3 regions of the Rhizobium sp. 05N49 genome follow, and region 3 is predicted to be linked to each of the others. Evidence: predicted binding sites of a transcription regulator. Region 3 holds the regulator's gene; each other region holds the start of a gene.
What was found. Region 3 encodes PhoB, which activates phosphate uptake and scavenging genes when phosphate is short. Its sites were predicted from a motif close to TGTCATNNANCTGTCAT; they were not measured.
Positions count from the first base shown of each region.

Region 1 (3,982 bases), on a different contig from region 3:
GTCGATATCGCCCTGCCATTTGGAGATGTCGATGCCGTGGACTGCGTTTTGCTGCGGGCGCTTGGGGCCGAAATCCTGCGGATCGGTATCCTTGAAGTGGGTCTTCGGCTTTATGGAAGCGGTCTCGAGATAATCGTAACCCGTGGAGCTGCAACCGGCGAGCAGCAGGGCAAGCGGCACGACGCAAAACAGAAGCCGACGCATGAATGTCCCGTCGTGATGATGGATCTGCCCCACAGCCTGACCTTCGAATACACGCGCCCAGCAGAGGGTATAACCCTCTTTTCTAATATCAACGTAAAAAATTGGTTATTTACAAGCGAATTATGAGCGCTTGCTGATAATAGCGGCTCGCCACGCATAACCGCCGCCGATCCTGTCGAACGACAATGTCGCGCTGTTTTCAGCTGCTTGCGCTTCCAGAACCTCGCGCAGATTGGAGCGCGGTGTGACGTGGAACTTGGCGAGCCATGCCTGCAGCAGGCGGCGGAACCAGGCAGGCAGGCCTTCCTGCTGGCCGAAATCGACGATGTGCAACTGGCCGCCGGGATTGAGCGCGGCGATCGACGCATCCACCGCGCGTTCCCAATCCGGGATCATCGACAGCGCGTAGGAAATCAGAATGCGGTCGAAACCGGCAGCGCCGAATTCGCGCGGCGTATAGGCCGTGGCATCCGCGACCCGGAAATCCGGTATCGTCGCCTTGGTGGCGAAGGTCTTGCGGGCGGAGATCAGCATTTCCTGGGAAATATCGAGACCGTAGAGCTTGGCCGTCGGAAAATGCCTGTGGGCGAGCGCCATGTTGCGACCGGTACCGCAGCCGACTTCAAGCAGCGTGCCGCCCTGGGGAACGTCGAGGTTGCGGATCGTACGGTCGCGGCCGAGAAGATAGTATTTGCGGGTGAGATCGTAGAAATGGCGCTGGTAGCGATACATGCCGTCCATCAGGTCGGCATGTTCCTCGCTCTTGACGGTCATCTCGCTGACTTTGCTCACGCCTTCTTCCCGTAGATATGGAAGCCGCCGTAGATTGCCGAGCGGTCCTGGCTGGTCATTTCACGCGACTGCTCTTCGAAATAGTGCCACTGGTCACGGATTACAGGGGCGAGGCGGCCTTCGATGATGCTCTTTTCGGCCGCCGTGCGGAAGATCACGCGCGCACCCTCGCGGGCGGTGCGGGTGATTTCGCGCCAGACGTCGTTGAGCTGCTGGTCGGTCATCCAGTCCTGTGCATCGAGCAGGATGTAACGGTCGCGCGAGGCAGCCGGCTCGCCGGCCAGAAGCTCGGTGAAGCTTGCATGATGGACGTTGACGCGGTCGACATTGGCGCGGATCACGTCGTAATGCTCGGGCTTCAGATAGGTCGGGAGCGGGCCTTCCTCGCCATCCGCATAGCGGCGTGCGAAAGCCTGCCAGGCGAAGTAGTTGTCGCGCATGGGGAAATGGCAGGCGAGTTTTTCAAGGCGGTGCTTCAGAACAGGCGCGATGGAATTGTCGGCGGCAAGGCTTGCCAGCTCGTCATATTGCTGCGGCGGAATGCCGAGGCCGAAAAGCGAGCTCTTGCGGTTGGTGATCCAGCGAACGATGGGTTTTTCGAAGAGGGGAGCGATCTGGTCGTCGAAGAACTGGCGCTGCTCGCGGATCGTACGGGCCTTGGTCATTTCCTGCAGCTTTACGCCATGCAGGCGGGCAAGAAGGTGAGCGGCGCCGATGAAGCGGCCGAGCAGGCCGGTTTCATAGATGTTGCGGTCGAAGACCGTGACACGGCGGCGGCCGAACTTGCGGGTGTTCCAGTAGGCGCGCGTCGTATCGTCGAGATTGGATGACAGATAGCGGTCGAAAACCCGGCTGTTCGACTTCTCGTTCGGCATGGCCAGGAAACGGACGAGATCAGAATGGCCCGGCAGGTTCTTGAAGGCGGCAAGCTTCAGCCTGTTCAGCGCAATGTGGTGCGGATTGAGATCGACGACGTCGATCGAAGCCGGCGCCTTGGAGAGGTAGGCCAGCATGTTGCAGCCGCCCGAACCGATCGTGACGATGCGGTGATTGGGCTTCAGGTCCATTGCCTGCATGTCGAGGTCCGGGTCTTCCCAGATCTGCGGATAGACGAGGCCCGAGAAGAGCATGCCGAAGAGACGCTCCGAGAAGCCGTCCTTGGAAAAAGCCTTGTGGCGGAGAAGCGCTGCCTTGAGTTTCCGGTTCTTGCGGAAGCCGGTATCCGGTGCAAATTCCGACATGAGTCTGTCACCTTTTTAGCGTTCAGGGCGTGTAACCCGCCTCTGCTACAGTTTGATGACGCGCCCTGTGGGCCAGGGTTTCAACGGCGCTCCGCGAAGACCTCAGCGAAAATTGAAGGCGATTGAAACACTTCTTTTCGCTTCGCCCTTTTCGCGGGGAGCGTTTCCTGCTTCTCTCCCTTCCGTGGAGGATTGCATGCGAGTTGTTCCGCGTATCTTCAAGGGCTTGGCCCTGCTCGTCATTCTCGTCGTCGTAGGCGCAGTCGCGTGGCTCTCCATAGCTCCGCCGGAACTCCTGAAGGTGGGTAATGGCTATACTGCCAAGATCGTCTGCTCCAATGTCTTCATCGCGGGGCGCGATCCCGACATAGTTCTCCACGATGATGTCCAGGCACCAGGAAATCCGTTGCTCAGGCTGATGCGCGTCGAGATCGACCGCGACGGCGGGCGGGTGACATCGCGTTTCATGGGTCTGTTTGCGCCGAGCTATGCGCTTTATCGCGGCGCCCTCGGCTGCACGAGTGTGCCTGACGGCAATTTCGATGCCGCCGCCAGAGCCGTGCCACTGGTGTCGGCGCTGCGGGCGGGGGCGAACGATGCATCATGGCCGGACGGTGAGGGTGTCGATCCTGCGACAGGCAATGCGAAGGTCGCAGCCCTTCTGGCCGATACCGCGCTTGCCGGGCCTGCCATGCGGGCGATGGTCGTCATCCAGGATGGCCGCGTCATTGCCGAGAATTATGGGCCGGGTTTCGGCGCCGATACGCCGCTCATCGGCTGGTCGATGACGAAGACCGTGAATGCGGCGTTGATCGGCCGGCTGATGCTATCAGGCAAGATCTCCTTCGATGACACGCATCTCCTGCCGCAATGGGCCGGTGATTCGCGCGGAGACATCAAACTCTCCGACCTGCTCGGCATGGAAAGCGGGCTCGCCTTCAACGAAGATTATGGCGCCGTCGCCGATGTGACGCGCATGCTCTATCTCGACCCCGATATGGTTTCCCTGCCGGCGGGCGCCCCTCTGGTGGCCGCGCCGGGCACGGATTTCCATTATTCCAGCGGTACGGCGGTGCTTCTGTCCCGTATCTGGATGGATAAGGTCGGTGATCCGCGGGCGGCCTTCGATTATCCCCGCGATGCGCTGTTTTCTCCGCTCGGCATGACGAGCGCGGTCTTCGAAGCCGATGAGCGCGGGACGTTTACCGGCAGTTCCTATCTCTATGCCACGGCGCATGACTGGGCGCGCTTCGGCCAGTTCCTGCTGCAGGACGGTGTGTGGAATGGACAGAGGCTTCTGCCGGAAGGCTTTGTTGCGACGATGCGGACACCGACAGCAAGTTCGGGGGGCAAATATACGCAAGGCCAGGCCTGGCTTGCCGGACCTGGCGGCGGCACGAGCGCGGAGTTCGGCCTGCCGCAGGATACGTTCTGGCTGCAGGGGCATGACGGCCAGACGATGGCAATCGTTCCCTCGGCAAATCTCGTCTTCGTCCGCATGGGACTGACCCCGAGCTGGCTGCGCTACAGGCCGCAGATCGTGCTGAAGGAAATCCTCAATACGCTTCAGGCGGCGAAAGCCGGCTGAGGCCCGTCACAGACAGTCTGTATCAATTATTGGACGATCAGTAATTGCCCTGGGCGATGTCGGTCATGCCCTTGCGCTTGGCGTCATAATAGTAACCGCGGGCGTAGAGACGAACGGCGTCGTCTTCCTTCCTGTCGGCAACCTGCCAGGCGCCCTG
Region 1 is NZ_JBFTME010000001.1:518,848-522,829, reverse strand. Features, by position in the region: gene AC1DF8_RS02680 (glycoside hydrolase family 25 protein) at 1-204, opposite strand, end outside; gene AC1DF8_RS02675 (methyltransferase domain-containing protein) at 325-978, opposite strand; gene AC1DF8_RS02670 (BtaA family protein) at 993-2,237, opposite strand; gene AC1DF8_RS02665 (serine hydrolase domain-containing protein) at 2,434-3,825, shown strand; gene AC1DF8_RS02660 (lytic transglycosylase domain-containing protein) at 3,863-3,982, opposite strand, start outside.
Region 1: the regulator PhoB is predicted to act here: its motif matches at 2,282-2,298, upstream of AC1DF8_RS02670 (BtaA family protein).

Region 2 (3,982 bases), 230 kb from region 3:
GCGCTTGGTCGATGCCGACGGCTTTGTAGTCGTGAAAGTCGTAGGCGACGTTATGATCGTCCAGCCAGTTGCGGGCCTTCTTCATCGTGTCGCAGTTCTTGATACCGTAGATGGTGACGGCCATGCCGGTTCGATCTCCCTGTTTTTGGAGGGAGATACCACGCTGTATCAGCGCTGCAAACGCCGTCGGTCCTTTATCCCTCAAGCTCTTCGATAAGGGCAGGCAGGTCCGCCACCGTTTCGATAACGTAGTCGGCACCGGCAGCAATCAGCTTCTCGCCGATCCGCTTGTGCAACACGGCTCGCGCCTCTGGCGAAAGCGCATCCAGCTCTTCAGATGTCAGCCCCGCCTCGTTGCCCGAGAGCGTGACGCCAACGGTGACGCAGCCTGCGGCAGCACCCTCGGCAATGCCGGGTTCGGTATCATCGACCTTCAGCACGGCAGAGGCCGGATAGACCATCAGGTCGAGGAAGCATTTATACATGCCGATCGGCGTCGGTCGGCCAAGCGGCAGATCATCGGCACAGATCAGATTGTCGGGCGCATAACCTTGTTCGGCGGCAAGCGGCAGCACGCGCTGCATGATCGAGCGTGTATAGCCTGTGGTCGAGCCGATCTTCATCTGCCGCTCGCGCAGATATTCGATCGTCTTGATCGCTCCAGGCACCAGCACGCAATAATCGCTCACGACAGCTTCGTTCAGCGGCACGAAGAGTTCGTAAACACGGTCGATGGCCGCCTCGTCCGGAAGCGTGCCTTGTGCCGCCTGCCAGCGGGCGGCGACATGCGGCTCGGCCAGCATCGCGGCGATATGCGCGCGCTTCGGGAGCCCCATCGGCTTGCGCGCGTCGGCGATCGTCACCTCGACGCCGAACTTGCCGAAGGTTTCCACAAAGGCGCCCATCGGCGCGAAGGATCCGAAATCGATGACCGTGCCGGCCCAGTCGAAGACCACTGCCTTGAATTGTGTCATGCTGCGCTCCCGTAGAGATCCTCGATGGTTTCCTCGCCGATGCCGAAGGCGGTCGAAGCACCGCAGCCTGCGGTTACCACGACAATGCGCAGCGCATCGGAAGGCTTGTCGGTAAACCGCCAGCGGTCTGGAGCGGAGGCATAGGTACCGATCCAGCGCTCGGTAATGAAGCGACCCGGCAGGTTGAGCACGGCATCCATTTCGTCGAGGGTCAGTCGGTCGACCCGCTCCAGTCCAAAGGGATCGGGCGTTTCGGAGTAATGGTGGCTGTCGCCGACGATCAGCGATCCGTCTTCCGACTGCGTGACGATCAGGTGGACGCCGTTTTCCCGCTCTGGCTTGAATTCGCGGTCAAGCCGCGCCTTCAGGGCCGTCGCTTCAGGCAATTCGGCATAGCCGAGATAACGTCCAAGCCCGAGATCGGACATGACGGCAGTGCTCAGCGAAACCCGCTGGGCCGGCACGACACGCATCATCTGCAGCTTGCAGCGTGTGACGTTATAGGCAGCGATGCGATCGGGAAACAGGCTCTTGAAATCGTCGCCTGGGCAAACAACCACGGTCTCCGCCTCGATCAGACCGGTTGACGTCTCCATCCGCGGCGGTTCGACGGCATTCACTGCTGTGGAGCGGCGGAACTCGATGCCATATTTGACTTCGAGATAGCGGGCGAGTAGCGGAATGGCTGTACGGGATTCGACCCGAAGTTCATGCGGACTATAGAGTGTGAAGCGCCCGGCTTCCGGTCGCAGCGCCGGCACAAGCCGGCGTGCTTCGTCCAGCGTCAGCCTTTCGCAGCCTTCACCCATTTCCGTGCGCAGGAAGGCGTCGATGACGGCTTCGGATTCGTCGAGCCTTGCAGCAAGGAGCAGCCCGCGCTGCAGGACGTCAATGCCGGCGTCATCGACGATCTCGGCCCAGACATCGCGGGCCCTGCGTGCCTTGTTCCAGCAGTCGCCTGCCTGCTGGCCGGTCACCGTCACAAAGCCGAAATTGCGCACCGAGGCGCCATTTGCCTGGGCGTCGCGGTCAACAACGACGACCCGTTTGCCGCGCTTTGCCGCCGCCAGCGCATGCGCCAGCCCGACAATTCCCGCGCCGACGATCGCAATGTCGTAATGCGGCATGAAAGCTCCTTCGCAACATGTCTGCAACGGCTTGGCGGATTTTCTTGAAGCCTGTGTGACAGTTGCGCGAGCTTTACATTCGCGTGTTGAAAAGAACGCCGGTCAGTCTTCCAGCGTACCGGCCTTTCGCGTCGCCCTGCTTGGCTTGTCGGCGGCGATCTTCATCAGGTCGCCGCGCCGGCGCACAAGGCGATCAGATGTCCGTGTGAGAAACAGCCCATCCTGTGGCGCCCGGATATCGATATCCCCTTCGGCAAAGCCGGGCCGGGTGACGATCGTCGCCAGAAGCTCTCCTTCCGAGACATGTTCGCCGATATTGCGGTGGAAGAGCACGGTACCACCCTGCGGCGCACGCACGATCTCCACATTGTCGAGCGGCACGGCAGGTCCGGCGAAGGTCTTGTCTCCGGAAGGTTTGCCGTTGACGACACCGCGCCCGATGAGGAAGCGCAGCAGCCCCTCGGCGTCTTTCTCGGCCATATCGGGATAGACGTCACGGCGGCCGCGCAGTTCCACAGTCACCGAAAGTTTGCCGGGAAGCTTGGCCTTGCGCTCGCCCGGCACCTCATACTTCCACGCAAAACCGACCGCCTCTTCGAAGGCGGAACTCTCGCCATCTGAAAGCAGCACCGCTTCCATGTGGAGCGCATTGGCAAGGTCAGCAGCCTCCGGCCAGAAGGCTTCGTCGATATAGGCATATTGCAGCGATTCATCATCGCAATGCAGGTCGAGCACCAGATCGGCCCCGAGCGCCATATGTATCAGCTCTCGTTTCAACCGATCTATAGCCGGGTAATTATCGGATCCGTCAAGTAGCTCTGCCCGATCACGGATCGAGATCAGCGGAAAATCGCGATTGAAATTGGTTCGTGACCCCAGATCGAAGCGACCCTGCAATTCACCAAAATGCGATTGTGCCGCTCCAACAGGGTTTGCCTGCGGCACGAGCGTAATGTCGCCCGCGATCCGCCCCTCGCTTTCAGCCTGGCGCAGCTTACCGCAGAGAAAATGCACGAGCGCCGTGCCCGGCAGTTCGTTGGCGTGCAAGGCAGCCTGGATATAGACCTTGGGTGCCGCAGGATCCTTTCCATGGAAGCACATGACTGGCAAACGCCATTCGATACCTGGTGTATCGCCGGGGAGGATGATCTCTGAAACGTCCACTGTCTTGCTCCGCATGTGCATATTGAGTGGGGAGTTTTACAAGAATCCCCACCCGCGGTGCAAGCGCAGCTCAGCCGATCAGGGGCCATCGGTTGACGACGCGATGCTCGCTCTTCCCATAGATGCTATGGATCAGCAGGAATTCCTGTACCATCCAGCGCACGGGTCGGTCGAGCTTTTCGGGCAGAACGGTCTTGCGATCATAGAGCATCGTCATGTGTGGCGTCAGATGTCCGCCGACATTATAGGGCAGTCCGGCCTCGTAGAGACCTTCCTGGATTTGGTTGCGAAGATCCAGCAGGCCTTCGTTTTCTTGCCTGCCGCAGATGACGAAGGCTTGCGGTCGGCCCGGATGCGTGAAGCTCATGGCTTCGTCGAGAACAATTTCGAACGGTTGGACGCGCACTGTCGCGGCGACTTGTTCAGCGCTGAACACGATATCATCCGGCAGCCGACGGTAGGCGCCGATGCCGTTCAGCGTGACATGAAGCAGTGCGTTGGGCCGCGAGGGCACGGTCAGAGAATGTCTATTGCGATACACTTGCGCGATGTCCAGCGYCTCGGATGCCGCTTCGATAGTTGGACGAAGTGCGAAGAAAATCCTGTCGTGAAATTCCCCGACGAGATTGGATTTCTTCCGGGGGCCAGCGCTATTCGGATCGAGTGGAAAATGAGGCATTTGAACTACGGACAACATCGCCCGCCTCCTTGTTTTTA
Region 2 is NZ_JBFTME010000002.1:252,193-256,174, forward strand. Features, by position in the region: gene AC1DF8_RS05445 (ArsC family reductase) at 1-124, opposite strand, end outside; gene phnX (phosphonoacetaldehyde hydrolase) at 195-974, opposite strand; gene AC1DF8_RS05455 (TIGR03364 family FAD-dependent oxidoreductase) at 971-2,101, opposite strand; gene AC1DF8_RS05460 (succinylglutamate desuccinylase/aspartoacylase family protein) at 2,204-3,265, opposite strand; gene AC1DF8_RS05465 (2'-5' RNA ligase family protein) at 3,336-3,806, opposite strand.
Region 2: the regulator PhoB is predicted to act here: its motif matches at 2,146-2,162, upstream of AC1DF8_RS05455 (TIGR03364 family FAD-dependent oxidoreductase).

Region 3 (3,982 bases):
CGTATAAGATGATCGGTCAGGATGTCTCCGTTTATTACGGCGAGAAGCGTGCGCTTTTCGATGTCAATCTGAACATCCGCGAAAACACCGTGACCGCGCTGATCGGCCCCTCGGGCTGCGGCAAGTCCACCTTCCTGCGTTCGCTGAACCGCATGAACGACACGATCGACGGCTGCCGCGTGACCGGCAAGATCACGCTCGACACGGATGATATCTACGATCCCGATATCGACGTCGTCGAACTCCGCGCCCGCGTCGGCATGGTGTTCCAGAAGCCGAACCCGTTCCCGAAGACGATCTATGAAAACGTCTCCTACGGCCCGCGCATTCACGGTCTGGCAAAGTCCAAGGCCGACCTCGACCAGATCGTCGAGACCAGCCTGCAGCGCGCCGGCCTCTGGAACGAGGTCAAGGACCGCGTGCATGAATCCGGTACCGGCCTTTCCGGTGGTCAGCAGCAGCGTCTGTGCATCGCACGCGCTGTCGCCGTCAGCCCGGAAGTCATCCTGATGGACGAGCCCTGCTCGGCGCTCGACCCGATCGCGACTGCAAAGGTCGAAGAGCTGATCCACGAGCTGCGTGAAAACTACACGATCGTCATTGTGACGCATTCCATGCAGCAGGCCGCGCGCGTATCACAGCGTACGGCCATGTTCCACCTCGGCAACCTGGTCGAGGAAAACGATACTGACAAGATGTTCACCAATCCGGACGATCCGCGCACCCAGGACTATATCATGGGCCGGTTCGGCTGATTTTGGCAATGTGAAGCCTTCCCGATTTTCGAGGACAAAGCCCCATGGCATCGACACATATTTTTTCCGCCTATGACGACGATCTGAAGTTCCTGTCCCGGCGCATTTCCGAGATGGGTGGTCTTGCCGAACAGATGGGCGCCGACGCAATTCGCGCGCTGGTCAACGGTGACACCGCACTCGCTCAGAAGGTCATTTCCGACGACGTGATCCTCGATCACGCTGAACGCGAGATCAACGACAAGGCGATCGTCACGATCGCCCGCCGCCAGCCGATGGCCTCCGACCTTCGCGAGATCATGGGTTCGATCCGCATCGCCGCCGACCTCGAGCGCGTCGGCGATCTCGGCAAGAACACGGCAAAGCGCGTCATCGCGGTGCAGAGCACCGGCGTTCCGCGCAAGCTCGCCCGCGGTCTCGAGCATCTCTCCGAACTGGCGCTGGTCCAGCTTAAGGAAGTGCTCGACGTCTACACCAATCGCTCGGCCGACAAGGCCAAGTCCATCCGCGAGCGCGACGACGAGATCGACGCGATGTACACCTCGCTGTTCCGCGAACTCCTCACCTACATGATGGAAGATCCGCGCAACATCACGAGCTGCACGCATCTTCTCTTCTGCGCCAAGAACATCGAGCGCATCGGCGACCACGCGACCAACATCGCCGAGACGATCTACTACATGGCAACCGGCGCCCAGCCGGAGGGCGAGCGTCCGAAGGACGACAGCTCCAATACCGTTGGTGCGGTCACGGAGTAATCCGGACCTGCCGATTGCGTGCGCGCCCCGTCGGGGCGCGCAAGGGTCGCAGCCAATTCCGAGTCTTGCATGGTCCCTTGCTTAAATCACCCCCGGTTTAAGGATCATGCATTAGGAGACTGACACGCATGATCCCAAGAGTTGCAGTTGTTGAAGATGAAGAGGCGCTGAGCGTGCTTCTCCGCTACAACCTCGAAGCCGAAGGTTTCGAGGTGGATACGATCCTTCGTGGCGACGAAGCCGAAATCCGGCTTCAGGAGCGCACGCCGGACCTGCTCATCCTTGACTGGATGCTGCCGGGCGTTTCCGGCATCGAGCTCTGCCGCCGGCTGCGCATGCGGCCGGAAACCGAGCGCCTGCCGATCATCATGCTGACGGCGCGCGGTGAAGAGAGCGAGCGCGTTCGCGGTCTTTCGACCGGCGCGGACGACTATGTCGTCAAGCCCTTCTCCACGCCGGAACTCGTCGCCCGCGTCAAGGCGATGCTCCGACGCGCCCGTCCCGAGGTGCTCTCCACCGTTCTGAAATGTGGTGATATCGAGCTCGATCGCGAAACGCACCGCGTCCATCGCAAGAGCCGCGAAGTCCGCCTCGGCCCGACCGAATTCCGCCTGCTGGAATTCCTGATGTCCTCGCCGGGCCGCGTCTTCTCCCGCTCGCAGCTTCTCGACGGCGTCTGGGGCCATGATATTTACGTGGACGAGCGCACCGTCGACGTCCATGTCGGCCGCCTGCGCAAGGCGCTGAATTTCTCCAACATGCAGGATGTCATCCGCACCGTGCGCGGCGCGGGATATTCCATGGAAGCTTAAGCTTAATCCGAGTGATCGGAGGTCCAGACGGGTCGCTCGCTTGCCGGGCGGCCCGTTTGTCTATCTGGCACCCCTAGCTCCTTACGAAAGCCGACACCAGGCGCCGAAAGCGAACCTCGAAAGGATCTGCTTTTTACAGACGGATGCGCACAAGAATTCGATCAAGAGCCTTTTGCAGAGCCGCAGTGCCGCCAAACGCACGAAAGTCTTCGAGCACCTGTTCGTTCAATCCGCCCTTGGTCGAATGCTCGCCGATGAGTTCATCGAAACTCGCGACAGGTTTTGAACGGGCAGCATGGGCGAGGCCGGAAAACAATTGACGGAGGTAGGCGTCGCCAGCCGTTCCCGAGAGCCCCTTGCTCTGCAGCCAGGTCGACGTCGCGTCCAGGATGCCGAAATAGCTGGCCATCAGGCAGCTCGCCACCGCGAGAAGTTCGAACTCCTGCTTGTCTTCAACCTGGATCGCCGTTCCGAGCGCCGAAAAGAGGGTGTGGGAGACCTCGTCGGGCGGGTAGATCGCAGTCGCCCCCTGGAGATCGGCGACGAACGGAAGTGGAATTGCCAGGCTCAGGCGAACCGGCCGATCGATCCACGCCAGCAGTTGATCCATTGGCGTAGCCGCGACAAAGCTGATGACATGGTGGCCCGGCCGAAATCGAAGCGAGCGGATGACCTCCTCGGCAATTTGCGGCCTCACTGCCAAAAATACGAGATCGGAGCGGTCGAGAACATCCTGGTTGCCCACAGCGATAGACACATTCCCGTTTGCCGCCGCGAGCCGGGAGGCGACGCCTGCGTTACGAGGTGACAGCGCGATGGGTGCGTCGCGAAACGCTGTCTTGCCCAATCCGGTGACGACAGCCTCGGTAATCGTGCCCGCCCCGACGAACCCCATTGTCATCCGCTTTGGATCGATCTCCATTGGCACCCCCAAGCGACTATGTGCGCCGTGCTACTCGACCAGAATACCGCATCTGTATCAGAATATCGCGCTACAGCGCTATGACCCACCGGTCCATGCCAGCCCTGGGGCTGAAACGCATCGATGGTCTTGGCCACATAAGTTCGTATTGTCAGGCAGGTGGATGCAGGCAGAGATCGGCCTTCCGCAGATCGTGGTCAGGAACCGTTTTCCGCCGTTCCTGTGCCGGCTAAAAAATCACCCCTCCGCGCAAGGCGAGGAGGGGTGATGATACATCGCGTCTGTTGGAAGATCGCGGATTAGGCGACCCGGACAGCCTTGCGGCGTTCGCTCACCGGCTGATAGGCGAGACGCTGGTGGTAGTTGCAATAGGGCGATGAATCCGGGGAGTCGCAGCCGCAGAAGTAGAAATCGTCCTTCAGCGGATCGCCGACCGGCCACTTGCAGGTGCGCTCCGTCAGTTCCGTCAGGCCGAGGCGGCGCGAAATAGGCACGACCACGTTTTTGGCCGGCACGTATTCCATTTCCTCGACCGTTTCGATCTCGATCTCTTCCTTCAGCATCGTTGCGCCCTGCTGGCGCGTCACGGTGCGGGTGGCGATGCGAGATGCATAGTTCGGGGCGCGGGGCGCAGAGGTGTTGCGCTTGGGCGCACGCGCCGTGGTTGCGGTTCCGCCGGCCTTGGCGCGGCCGGGAAGACTGAGCCGGTGAACCTTGCCGATAACAGCGTTTCTA
Region 3 is NZ_JBFTME010000002.1:479,316-483,297, forward strand. Features, by position in the region: gene pstB (phosphate ABC transporter ATP-binding protein PstB) at 1-755, shown strand, start outside; gene phoU (phosphate signaling complex protein PhoU) at 800-1,513, shown strand; gene phoB (phosphate regulon transcriptional regulator PhoB) at 1,642-2,325, shown strand; gene AC1DF8_RS06590 (pyrroline-5-carboxylate reductase) at 2,459-3,247, opposite strand; gene AC1DF8_RS06595 (GcrA family cell cycle regulator) at 3,547-3,982, opposite strand, start outside.